2 regions of the Vagococcus sp. 211 genome follow, and region 2 is predicted to be linked to the other one. Evidence: predicted binding sites of a transcription regulator. Region 2 holds the regulator's gene; the other holds the start of a gene.

Region 1 (6,414 bases), 690 kb from region 2:
CAATGTCCAAATGGTTCGTGGGCTCATCCAAAATAAGTAAATCTGGTTTTTCTAACAGTAATTTAGCTAAAGCTAAACGTGTCTTTTGTCCCCCAGAAAGTGTACTAATTTCTCGGTCATAAAACTCATCTGTGAATCGAAAACCATGTAACACTGATTTCAGTTCTGACTCGTAACCATAACCATTCATGTCACCAAATGTGTGTTGCAGGCTATCGTATTCATTTAAGACTTGTTCGTACCTTTCCTTATCTTGTTGAATCGTTTCTTCTGAAATAAGAACGGTTAATTCTTCAATACGTTTCTCCATTTTTTTTAAAGGAGCATAGACTGTCATCATTTCATCCCAAATGGTTTTTGACGACTCTAACCCTGTGTGTTGTTCTAAATAACCTAATGTTAACTCTTTTGTTTTTGTAATGGTTCCTTTATCTGGTTCTTCAACTCCAGCTAGCATCTTTAATAGCGTTGATTTACCAACACCATTACGCCCAACCAAAGCGATGCGACTGTTATCTTGTACTTCCAATTGTATGTTATCAAATAACACCTCGTCACCAAATAATCTGGCCACGTGATTTGCTTGTAGTAATATCATTTTGATGTCCACCTTTTATATTCTGAAAACAGTTTATCACATTTCGGTAATAAATAGAAAAAAGTAACGTGACTCTTTGTTCAAGCTAGGCGTATAAATTGCTTTTATCAGGTACTAACGGTATTCTATTAAAGTGAAGTTTATAACTTGTTAAGGGTTATTTAGTTAAATAAGTAAAGGGGATTTTATAAATGAAAGAGGCGACTATTCCTAAAGCGACAGCAAAAAGGCTACCGCTTTATTATAGATATTTAAAATTTTTATTTGATTCAGGTAAAACGAAAGTATCGTCTACTGAATTAAGTGAAGCAGTGAAAGTTGACAGTGCAACTATTAGACGAGATTTCTCTTATTTTGGAGAACTAGGCAAACGTGGCTACGGTTATGATGTAGAAAGCTTAATGAATTTCTTTGCAAAAACATTAAACGAAGACAAATTAACCAACGTTGCTCTAATTGGTGTCGGTAACTTAGGACATGCTTTACTAAACTACAAATTCCACCAAAGTGACAGCATTCGTATTAGTGCTGCCTTCGATGTCAATCAAGATATCGTGGGACATATCTTAGAAGGCGTTCCTGTCTATTCTGCCAATGATATGGTAGATCAAGTTAGAGAACAACACATCGAAGTGGCGATTTTAACAGTACCAACTGCCGTAGCACAAGAAAACGCTGAACTTTTAGTTGAAGCAGGGGTTAAAGGCATTATGAACTTTACTCCGGTTCGCTTAAACGTACCAGAATCTGTTCAAATTCAAAACGTTGATTTAACTAATGAGATGCAAACACTGATTTATTTCTTAAATCATTATAAAGGTGAATAAAAACGAGCACAGACTTTGTTAGTCTGTGCTTTTTTATATGTGTGACAATTGAATTAACATCACAATGCTATTCATGCCGATATGAACAATCATCGATGTTGCGATGGTTTGGGTTTGTCGGTACAACCAACAAAAGAAAAAGCCTAAACCTGTATAGAGGAAGTAATGGCCATCCTGATGAAGCAGCGCAAACATAACAGAACTTAGTAACGCACTCATTAGCCAAGGCAATTTTTGTTGAAACAGGTGAAGCAAGCTAAACCGAAAGACTAATTCTTCCATAATAGGTCCTGCGACAGTTACTGCTAAGATGAACCAAGGGGACGTCTTAACTAAAAGGACAATGGCTTCAGTATTGGGTGACGTACTATTTGAGTACCCTATCATTTGTTCTAATTTAAGTAACACCAGTTGCAACAATAGTGCTAAAACAATCCCACTTATGCCATATCCACCCACTCTTATCCAGTCCTTCTTGTCTGTTAATGGTGCGTCTTCTTTTTCTGTTATTTGGTACACCTTCAATAAAAGAATCGCTCCGACTAAGTAACTCAGTGCCGCTAGATTCAATCCCCCTTTAGTACTTAAACCAACCAACATAAAAAAGGAACGGCTCATTAAAGTGCATAAATAAAAAAAGAGGGTGTACACTGTATTCTTCTTAAGAGTCATCGTGATCCTTCCTTTCTTTCTTTCTTTCTATAGAGTAACACACCCACATCTTGACAAAAAGAAGAAGCTCTATCATTTTTCTTGCATAAACAAACGAAACTCGTTATTATATAAGAGTGAGTTAGCACTTGATAATGTTGAGTGCTAAAAAATTAATTATATTATGGAGGGATATTCATTGTTAAAACCATTAGGAGATCGTGTCATTATTGACGTTAAAGAAGTTGAGGAAACATCAGTTGGTGGACTTATTCTAACTGCTGCTTCTAAAGAAAAATCTCAAACAGGTGAAGTTATCGCTACTGGTGATGGACGTACCCTTGAAAACGGGACAACACTACCTGTTGCTGTTGAAGTTGGGCAGACAGTCATGTTTGAAAAATATGCAGGACAAGAAGTCACTTACAACGGAAAAGATTATTTAATCGTACATGAAAAAGATATTATCGCAATCGTTCAATAAAATAAAAAGGGTGGAATGACATAATGGCAAAAGATATTAAATTTTCTGAAGACGCACGCGCCTCTATGATGCGTGGTGTGGATACATTAGCTGATATTGTAAAAGTAACATTAGGACCAAAAGGACGTAATGTTGTTTTAGACAAATCATTTGGTTCTCCTTTAATTACCAATGACGGGGTTACTATTGCTAAAGAAGTGGAACTTGAAGATCGTTTTGAAAACATGGGTGCTCAATTAGTTGCTGAAGTAGCCTCTAAGACAAACGACATCGCAGGAGATGGAACAACCACAGCGACTGTTTTAACGCAAGCCATCGTTCGTGAAGGCCTTAAAAACGTCACTGCTGGTGCCAACCCAATTGGGATTCGTCGTGGGATTGAATTAGCGACAAAACAAGCAGTTGAAGCGTTACACGAATTATCTCAACCAGTTAACTCTAAAGAAGCCATTGCACAAGTTGCTGCTGTATCATCTGGTAGTGATACGATTGGTGAGTTAATTTCTGAGGCTATGGATAAAGTCGGAAACGACGGCGTTATTACAATCGAAGAATCTAAAGGGATTGAAACAGAATTAGATGTGGTTGAAGGAATGCAATTTGATCGTGGTTATTTATCTCAATACATGGTAACTGACAACGATAAAATGGAAGCCGTTTTAGAGAGCCCCTACTTATTAATTACGGATAAAAAAATCTCTAACATTCAAGATATTTTACCGTTATTAGAACAAATTCTACAACAAGGTCGCCCATTATTAATCATTGCTGATGATGTAGATGGCGAAGCTCTACCAACTCTTGTATTAAATAAAATCCGCGGAACATTCAACGTGGCCGCTGTTAAAGCTCCTGGCTTTGGTGACCGTCGTAAAGAAATGTTACAAGATATCGCAACCTTAACGGGTGCAACAGTGATTACTGAAGAACTTGGACTAGATTTAAAAGATACAACCATCGAAGCCTTAGGTACAGCTAGCAAAGTGGTTATCGATAAAGACAATACAGTCATTGTTGAAGGTGGCGGAAACAAAGAAGCCATTGACAACCGTATCGGTCTAATCCGTTCTCAAATCAGCGAAACAACGTCTGATTTTGACCGCGAAAAATTACAAGAACGTCTAGCTAAATTAGCTGGTGGTGTGGCAGTTGTTAAAGTCGGAGCAGCAACTGAAACAGAATTAAAAGAATTAAAATTACGCATTGAAGATGCTTTAAATGCAACACGTGCTGCCGTTGAAGAAGGGATTGTCCCTGGTGGTGGTACTGCCTTTGTTAATGTCTTAGATTCACTAAAAAGCATTGAAGCTGAAGGCGATGAAGCAACAGGTGTTAGCATTGTCCTACGTGCTTTAGAAGAACCTGTTCGTCAAATCTCAGAAAATGCTGGCATGGAAGGGTCTGTCATTGTTGACAAATTAAAACAAGCAGACGCAGGCATTGGTTACGATGCTAAATCAAACCAATGGGTAAACATGATTGAAGCTGGTATCGTGGATCCAACTAAAGTAACCCGTTCAGCTCTACAAAATGCAGCGAGTGTCGCAGCTCTACTTCTTACAACAGAAGGTGTTATTGCTGACCGACCTGCTCCAGATATGCCTCCTATGCCAGGCATGGACCCATCAATGATGGGCGGTATGATGTAAATTCTTTAAAAGACTTACGTTGATATAAAAGGAACCACATGAGAGTTTTGTTCTCATGTGGTTTTTTGATGTGGGTTGTGATGTAAATTCACTTAATTTAGTATGGTATAATGATTTTCTAAAGGAGGTTTATATGAATAAAATCAAGTTGTTTCTTTTAGCTATTTTTCTTTTTGTAATGAGCCAATCAGGAACTCTATTATCAGCGTACATAACAATAGAGCTATCTCCAAACATATTAAACACTTCATTACTTGCTTTATTTTTCATTTTTTTAATCAGTTGTTTCTTATTCATATCAACTAAATTAAATTTGAAAAGTAATTTAACAAAATCAGATATTAAGTATGTATTTATGACACCTATTGCTATTTTTGTTATCAACGTTGTTACAAAGGCTTTATTTAATATAACTGATAATTCACAAAATCAAGAAGCTATTCTATCAGATATTTCAAAAGGATTTATACCTGTAAGTTTGGTTCTTTTGACAGCCCCATTATTCGAAGAAATAATTTTTAGGGGAATAATTTATCAAAAAATATTCAATAAAAATATTATAGGACTACTTATTCAAGCTTTTTTATTCTCTTTACCACACATACTACCTGATATTTTAGGTGGTACATTTCATTTAGCTTTCTTTTTACAATATTTTATACCTGCTATCATTTATGCATTGGTTTACAAAAAAACAAATAAGCTGGAAATCCCTATATTAGCTCACTTTGTTAATAATGCTTTACCTATAGTTTTACTTAGCATCATGATAACTTTTAAAATACCTTTATAGTTTAAATGTTTAAACCACATGAGATTTTTCGTTTCATGTGGTTTTTTTGATATGTAATGTGATGTTAAACTTTACAGTCTAAGTGTTCGATATGAATCAAAACCATGTTTATTCAGGGTACTCTCAATTTCTTCAACTAGCATTTTATGACTAGGTTCTTTCTTAATCTCTTCAATTATTTTTCCTAGAGTTTCTTGATTTTTGAATACTATTTTAGCAATATCAACTCTTAAACTATTGTAATTATTACCTTTCCTAACTATTTCAAGTGTATTTTCCCAGTCATCAAGATTACTTACAGAAACTTTTTTCCATATCTTTATAGGTAATTGGATAGTCTTCTGAAATCAAATCAGGGTTATTAAAATATTTAGAATCATTATGGGCATGAAATTTATTTCTTTGTTTAGTCATATTTTCTAATATTGGAACTATTCTTTCGTATCTCCAATTTGGTGTTAGTATCAAATCCTAGACAACTTTTCGTAGAGACAGAAATATATTAAACTTATCTACGAGAGGATGATTTTTTATGACCCGATACGAAGAAGATTTTAAACGAATGATTGTAGAACTTAATCAAACTGGACGTTCAGTTCGTGGTTTAGCGAAAGAATATGGCATATCTGAAGCAACTATTTATAAATCGAAAAATTTATATGTACCAAATCAATCCACGGGATTGACTGGAAAAGAAACAGCGGAATTAAGGAAAGAAAATACCCGTTTAAAGGAGGAATTAGAAATCTTAAAAAAAGCCGCTGCCATATTCTCTCGAAAAATCTAAAGTCAATTGTTCAATTTATTGAAAGATGGTGTACCAAACACACTGTTTCTTTGTTGTGCCGTTTATTAGAAATCCCTAGAAGCGTCTATTATTTTTATAAAAATAAATCTCTGACAGCTACAGAAATTAGAAATAACAAATTAAAAAAGAAAATTTCAACCATCTTTTTTGATAGTAAACAGCGTTATGGCGCAACTAAAATACATCAAATGATGTTAAAAGAAGGAATTTCAGTATCGCTTAAACATGTCCAAAAATTAATGAAACAATTAAGTTTAAAATCAATTGTTGTCAAGAAATATAGACCTCAATTATCTAATAAACAAATTATTTCAAAAGAAAATATTTTAAATCAAAACTTCTCTACTAAAAATATCTGTGAAAAGTGGTAGCTGATATCACCTACATTCCAACAAAGAAAAATGGTTGGTGTTACCTATCTTCGATTATGGATTTACATACCAAAAAATTATTAGCTATACTTTTTCAAAACGTATGACAGTAGATTGTGTTTTAAAGACTTTAAATCAAGCTAAACAGCGTTATGACATTCCAGAAGGAATGATTCTACATACTGATTTAGGCAGCCAATATACCTCCTCAGAATATGAAGAATGGTTAACAA
Region 2 (6,414 bases):
GCCTTACCACATCCTATCAATAGAAGCGTTGAGGCCATAATTAAGCCCAATAATTTTATTTTTTTCATTATTTCCCTCTCTTCAAACCGTAATGATTACCATTTAGATGATACAATGATTTACTCCCTATTGCAACCTTTTTATCACAAAAAAAGAAGATAAAGACATACTACGTCTTTATCCCTTTTATCGGTTATGCTATTTTTTCTTTTTCCCTGTTGAAAAAGCATCTTTCATTTTATCAAAGAAACCTTCTTCTTGTTCAATGATTTTTTTTGAACCACTAGCTTCTAAGAAACTTCTTAAAGCTTCACGTTGCCCATCGTTCAAGTTAGTTGGCGTTTCTACAGTCACCGTCACTTGTTGATCTCCGTTACCAGCGCCACGTAGTCTAGGAGCTCCTTTTCCTTTCAAGCGGAAAGTTGTTCCTGTTTGAGTCCCAGCTGGAATCTTCAATTTCACTCGACCATGTACTGTCGGTACTTCAATTTCATCCCCCAAAGCAGCTTGTCCAAAGTTAATAGATTCAGTATAGTAAATCTCTGATCCTTCCCTTTCAAAAATAGGGCTGTCTTCTACTTTAAAGACAACGTATAGATCCCCATAAGGACCTCCGTTATAACCAGCTTCTCCTTGACCTGACAAACGCATTTGTTGTCCGTCTTCAACACCTGCTGGTACGGTTACTTTAACTGCATGGTTCTTAACCATACGTCCTGCACCAGAACATGTACTACATTTATCTTTAATAATTTTACCAGAACCTTGACACTCATCACAGGTTTGACGACTCATCATGCGACCTAACGGTGTTTGACGTTCCACATTGATTGTTCCAGCACCATGACATTTTTGACATGTTTCTGGTTGTGTTCCAGGTTTAGCACCACTACCATGACACGTGACACATTCGTCTTCTCTGTTAAAACGAATATTTTTTTCTAAGCCAAAAATAGCTTCATTAAAGGTTAAATCAAGTGTATATTGTAAATCTGATCCTTGTCGAGGAGCATTTGGGTTAGCATTTCTAGAACCTCCGCCACCACCAAAGAACGATTCAAATATATCTTCAAATCCGCCGCCGAATCCTTCAAAACCACCGCTGAATCCACCTGCTCCAAAATTAGGATCAGTACTAGAATGTCCATATTGGTCATAAGCTGCTCGTTTTTGAGAATCGCTTAATATCTCAAATGCTTCTGTTACTTCTTTGAACTTATCTTCTGCATCTGCTTCTTTGTTAATATCTGGATGGTATTTTTTGGATAATTTTCGATAGGCTTTTTTTATTTCATCGTCGTTCGCTGTCTTAGATACTCCCAAGACTTCATAATAATCTCTTTTAGCCATTGGTTTATCCTCCATTCTTCCTATAATCGTTTAAATCATATCACAGAATTAAGAATTAAGAAATACTATCTTCTTAATCTGTTTTATACGAATGAAAAAGCCAAAAGCACACTGCTTTGGCTTTTTCAAAATAGTTGATTCAATTCATTTGGTTTAGTCTTCGTTAATTTCTTCAAAGTCTGCATCGACAACGTCGTCTGCTCCACCTGCTGCTGCTTCTGGGTTAGCTTCTGCTTGTTGTGCTGCTGCTTGTTCGTATAATTTAACTGTTAAGTTTTGTACGATTTCATTCAAAGCATCGCGTTTCACTTTCATATCTTCTAAGTTATTCGCTTCAACTGCTGCTTTCAATTCATCTCTTGCTTCTTCTGCTTTTTTAACATCTTCAGCATCTACTTTACCTTCTAATTCAGCTAATGTTTTATCAACTGAGAATAATAAAGCATCTACATCATTACGTAAGTCAGCTTCTTCTTTACGTTCTTTATCCGCTTCTGCGTTTGCTTCCGCTTCTTTCACCATGTTTTCGATATCTTCGTCAGATAAACCTGATGATGATTTAATTGTAATGGTTTGTTCTTTTTGTGTTCCTAAATCTTTAGCACTTACGTTAACGATACCGTTTTTATCAATATCAAAGGTTACTTCGATTTGTGGAATACCACGAGGTGCTGCTGGAATATCTGTTAATTGGAAACGACCTAATGTTTTGTTATCTGAAGCCATTGGACGCTCACCTTGTAATACGTGAATATCTACTGCTGGTTGGTTATCAGCTGCTGTAGAGAATACTTGTGATTTACTTGTTGGAATCGTTGTGTTACGGTCAATTAATTTAGTGAACACAGAACCCATTGTTTCAATACCTAATGATAATGGTGTTACGTCTAATAAGACAACATCTTTCACATCACCACTGATAACGCCACCTTGGATAGCTGCTCCCATTGCTACAACTTCATCCGGGTTAACTGATTTATTTGGTTCTTTGTTAACTTCTTTTCTTACAGCTTCTACAACTGCAGGAATACGAGTAGATCCACCAACTAAGATAATTTCGTCGATTTCTGATGCTGATACGCCTGCGTCTTTAATTGCTTGGCGTACAGGAATTTTAGTTCTTTCTACTAAATCTTGCGTTAATTCATCAAATTTAGCGCGAGTTAATGCTAACTCTAAATGTAGAGGTCCTGCTTCACCAGCTGTAATAAATGGTAAGCTGATTTGAGTGCTTGATACACCTGATAAATCTTTTTTAGCTTTTTCTGCTGCGTCTTTCAAACGTTGAACAGCCATTTTATCTTTAGATAAATCAATGCCGTTTTCTTTTTTGAATTCTTCTACTAAATAAGCAATGATTTTTTCATCAAAGTCATCCCCACCAAGGTTGTTATCACCTGCTGTAGATAATACGTCGAATACGCCATCACCTAATTCAAGGATAGATACGTCAAAAGTACCACCACCAAGGTCAAATACTAATACTTTTTCTTCTTTATCTGTTTTGTCTAAACCGTATGCTAAAGCTGCTGCAGTTGGCTCGTTAACAATACGTTCTACTTCTAAACCAGCGATTTTACCAGCGTCTTTTGTTGCTTGGCGTTGAGCATCGTTGAAGTAAGCAGGGACTGTAATAACAGCTTTGTCTACTTTTTCGCCTAAGTAATCTTCAGCGAAACCTTTTAAGTATTGTAAGATCATTGCTGAGATTTCTTGTGGTGTGTAAGATTTTCCATCAATTTCTGTTTTATATCCAGCTTCACCAATATGGCGTTTAATTGAACCAATTGTATCTGGGTTCGTTACTGCTTGACGTTTCGCTACTTCACCAACTTGGATTTCACCATTTTTAAATGATACAACGGATGGTGTTGTACGGTTACCTTCTGGGTTTGTGATGATTTTTGCTTCTCCACCTTCTAAAACTGACACTGCAGAGTTAGTAGTTCCTAAGTCAATACCGATAATTTTACTCATAATTGAATTTCTCCTTTAATCTATATAGTATGTTTTTAATTTTAATTTTTATTGTGCTACGACAACCATTGCTGGTCTAAGAATACGGTCATGTAAAATGTATCCTTTTTGTAACACTTGTACGATTTCATCTGATTGTTGTCCTTCTTCTTGAGGGACTGTTTGAACAGCTTGATGTAAATTGGGATCAAATTGATTACCCATTGATTCAATCTCAACAATACCAGCTTGTTTCAATGCGTGAATCATGCTTTCACGAACCATTTCGATTCCTTTTTTCATGCTTTCACCATGCTCATCTGTTGTTTCAATTTGTAGGGCACGATCTAAGTTATCTAATGGAGCCAATAATTCTTTGGCTAGATCTTGGGCACGATATTTCGAAGCATCCTCACGCTCTTTTTTGTTACGATTGCGCATGTTCGCAATCTCAGCTTGAGCACGAAGGAACTTGTCCTCCATGTCACTCAACTCACTCGTTAAGCGCTCTACTTCAGTTGGTTCTGCTACTGCTTCTTCCGTTGTTTCTTCGATTGTCTCTTCTTCAACAACGACAGATTCTTCATTTAACTCTTTATCCATATCTTTCACGTCACAAGACCCCTCTCTTCATTAATGATTCAATCCTCGGTAGTACAAATTCAGATGTCCTGATAACTCTTCTGTAAACACATTAAGTAATCCCTGCACCCTTGAATAGGACATACTCGTTGGACCTAGTAAGGCAATTAAACCTTTACCATGATCTGCTATCTCATATGTGGCCGTCATCAGGCTCATATTTTCTAACAACTCATGATTCAATTCGTCTCCAATTCTAATACCAATGCCCGAATGATCTGGCAACAAGAGCTGTGTTAGTTTTTCAGTGTCACTCAATAAAGAATACACTGACTTAAATTCACTCACGTTAGTAACAACATCAGAATTTAATAAATTCATTCCACCGCTCACATAAATCTGATCATCAAAAGCTTGATTGAATACTTCTTCAAACAAGTATAAAACATTAGCCGAATTATTAAAATACTTCTGAAGGACGAGTGGTATCTCAGTTCTAAGTTTATGATACACGGTTAATAAATTCTCTCCCACCAATCGGTCGTTGATAATCCGTGTCATCTTCTCAATATCCTCTGAGGTAATACTCTCTGGAATCGAAAACACTTGGCTCTCTACGTAACCTTGATCCGTTATAATAATAGCCATCAGCTGACTGTTATTTAGCGGAACAATTCTAAAACCGGTTAATTTCCGTTCCTTCACCTCTGGTCCTAAAGAAAAAGCAGTATAACTAGTTAATTCGGATAGAATTTTTGCTGAGACTTCTATAATCTCATTGGTCGCATTATAACGTCTGTCTAGAGACTGACGTATTTGATGTAACTCGTTGCTAGAAACTTTGTCAGGTTTCATCAAATGATCAACATAATACCTGTATCCCTTAGCTGACGGAATACGACCAGAGGATGAATGCATTTTTTCAATCAAACCAAGTTCTTCCAACTTAGATAAATCGTTTCGAATGGTTGCTGAACTTGCATTAATTCCCTGATTTTTTAAGGTTGCTGAGCCAACTGGAAGACCTGTGTCAGTATATAACTTAACGAGTAAGCTAAATATCTCAATTTGTCTTTCACTTAACACCTTCATCACCTTTTTCTTTAGCACTCGTTTAAATCAAGTGCTAACTACATGTATTAATATATCAAGAATAGAATTCTTTGTCAACCAAAAGCCTCACTTTTTTAGCAGTCTTCGTTCAAGAGTGCTAAAAATAACGAAAAAACAAGAGAAAACCCTTGTTCTCTCTTGTTTTTACTTCTCTATTAAAAAACGCTCAAACACGTTATTACCTAAAATCAATCCTTTATCCGTTAACATTAAACGGTCAGATTGACGTTTTAACATCTGTTCTTGAATTAACTCCGTCACAATCTGACCATACACTTGATCAAATCCTCGATTGAATTTTTCTTCAAAATGAGAAATAGAGATACCTTCCATTTTACGCAACCCTAAAAACATTTCTTCTTCCATTTGATTCTCAACTGTTAATTCTTCTATCTTAATAGTAGGCAATTCATTTTTCCTTAATGGCTCTAAGTAATGTTGAATAGGACCGTGGTTTTTATACCGAATATTCCCTAAATAACCACTTGCTCCTGCACCTAGACCATAATAATGCTCATTATTCCAATAAACAATATTATGTTTACTTTCTTTACCTGGTTCAGCAAAGTTACTTACTTCGTATTGAATTTTACCCGCAGCTGTCATTCGTTCAATGGCACGCTCAAACATATCCCCTTCAACATCAATACCAGGTAAATGCAATCGGCCTTGTCTGGCCCAATTATAAAACATGGTTTTATTTTCTAAAATTAATGAATACAGTGAATAATGAGGCAGATCTAAGGCCAAAGCTTTGTCCAGTGTGTCATCAAAACTTTCCATTGTTTGATTAGGTAGAGCAAAAATCAAATCAATACTAATATTATCAAACTGAGCTTTTTCAAAAATCTTCATTGTGTCAAATACATCTTGGGCTGTGTGTTTACGCCCTATTTTCTTCAATAAACGGTCATCAAAAGACTGAACGCCCATAGAGACTCGGTTAACCCCGTAATTTTTTAAAACATTTAGTTTATCCAAGGTTAAATCTCCTGGGTTAGCTTCCACTGTAAATTCATTGTGGTCATCAAAAGGAAGGTTCTCTCTAATCCCTGCCAATAAGACATCTAGTTGTTCCGCCGATAACGACGTTGGGGTACCACCACCAATATACAAAGTATCCATCTTTTCAGCAGGATATTTTTTGGTTGTTAACTGAATTTCTTTAATTAATGCTTGAATGTATTCGTCAACAGGCTGTCCCTCTATAAACACTTTGTTAAAATCACAATAAAAACAAATATGCTCACAAAAAGGGATATGTATGTATGCTGATGTCATATGGCTCCTCCTTATTTGTTAAAATACTCTCTCGTTTCCACTTCATCTAAATCAAGCTGAGTAATTAACCCTTCTATTCCAGTAAATTTTAACTCATCTCTTAAATAATGACACCATTGGACAGTAACGTAC

Evidence for each region. The regulator HrcA, encoded in region 2, represses chaperone genes, less so after heat shock. The targets are predictions, from matches to a motif close to TTAGCACTCNNNNNNNNNGAGTGCTAA.
Region 1: a site for HrcA is predicted at 2,219-2,245, ahead of groES (co-chaperone GroES). Genes of this name have one in related genera too.

What each region holds. Positions count from the first base shown of each region.
Region 1 is NZ_CM150475.1:249,728-256,141, reverse strand. It holds gene ACVWM0_RS01335 (ABC-F family ATP-binding cassette domain-containing protein) at 1-598, opposite strand, end outside; gene ACVWM0_RS01330 (redox-sensing transcriptional repressor Rex) at 790-1,425, shown strand; gene ACVWM0_RS01325 (lysostaphin resistance A-like protein) at 1,459-2,097, opposite strand; gene groES (co-chaperone GroES) at 2,276-2,560, shown strand; gene groL (chaperonin GroEL) at 2,584-4,209, shown strand; gene ACVWM0_RS01310 (lysostaphin resistance A-like protein) at 4,343-5,002, shown strand; partial or broken gene ACVWM0_RS01305 (IS3 family transposase) at 5,535-6,414, shown strand, end outside.
Region 2 is NZ_CM150475.1:938,807-945,220, reverse strand. It holds gene ACVWM0_RS04690 (metal ABC transporter substrate-binding protein) at 1-68, opposite strand, end outside; gene dnaJ (molecular chaperone DnaJ) at 199-1,350, opposite strand; gene dnaK (molecular chaperone DnaK) at 1,504-3,327, opposite strand; gene grpE (nucleotide exchange factor GrpE) at 3,376-3,909, opposite strand; gene hrcA (heat-inducible transcriptional repressor HrcA) at 3,940-4,974, opposite strand; gene hemW (radical SAM family heme chaperone HemW) at 5,146-6,282, opposite strand; gene ribF (riboflavin biosynthesis protein RibF) at 6,294-6,414, opposite strand, start outside.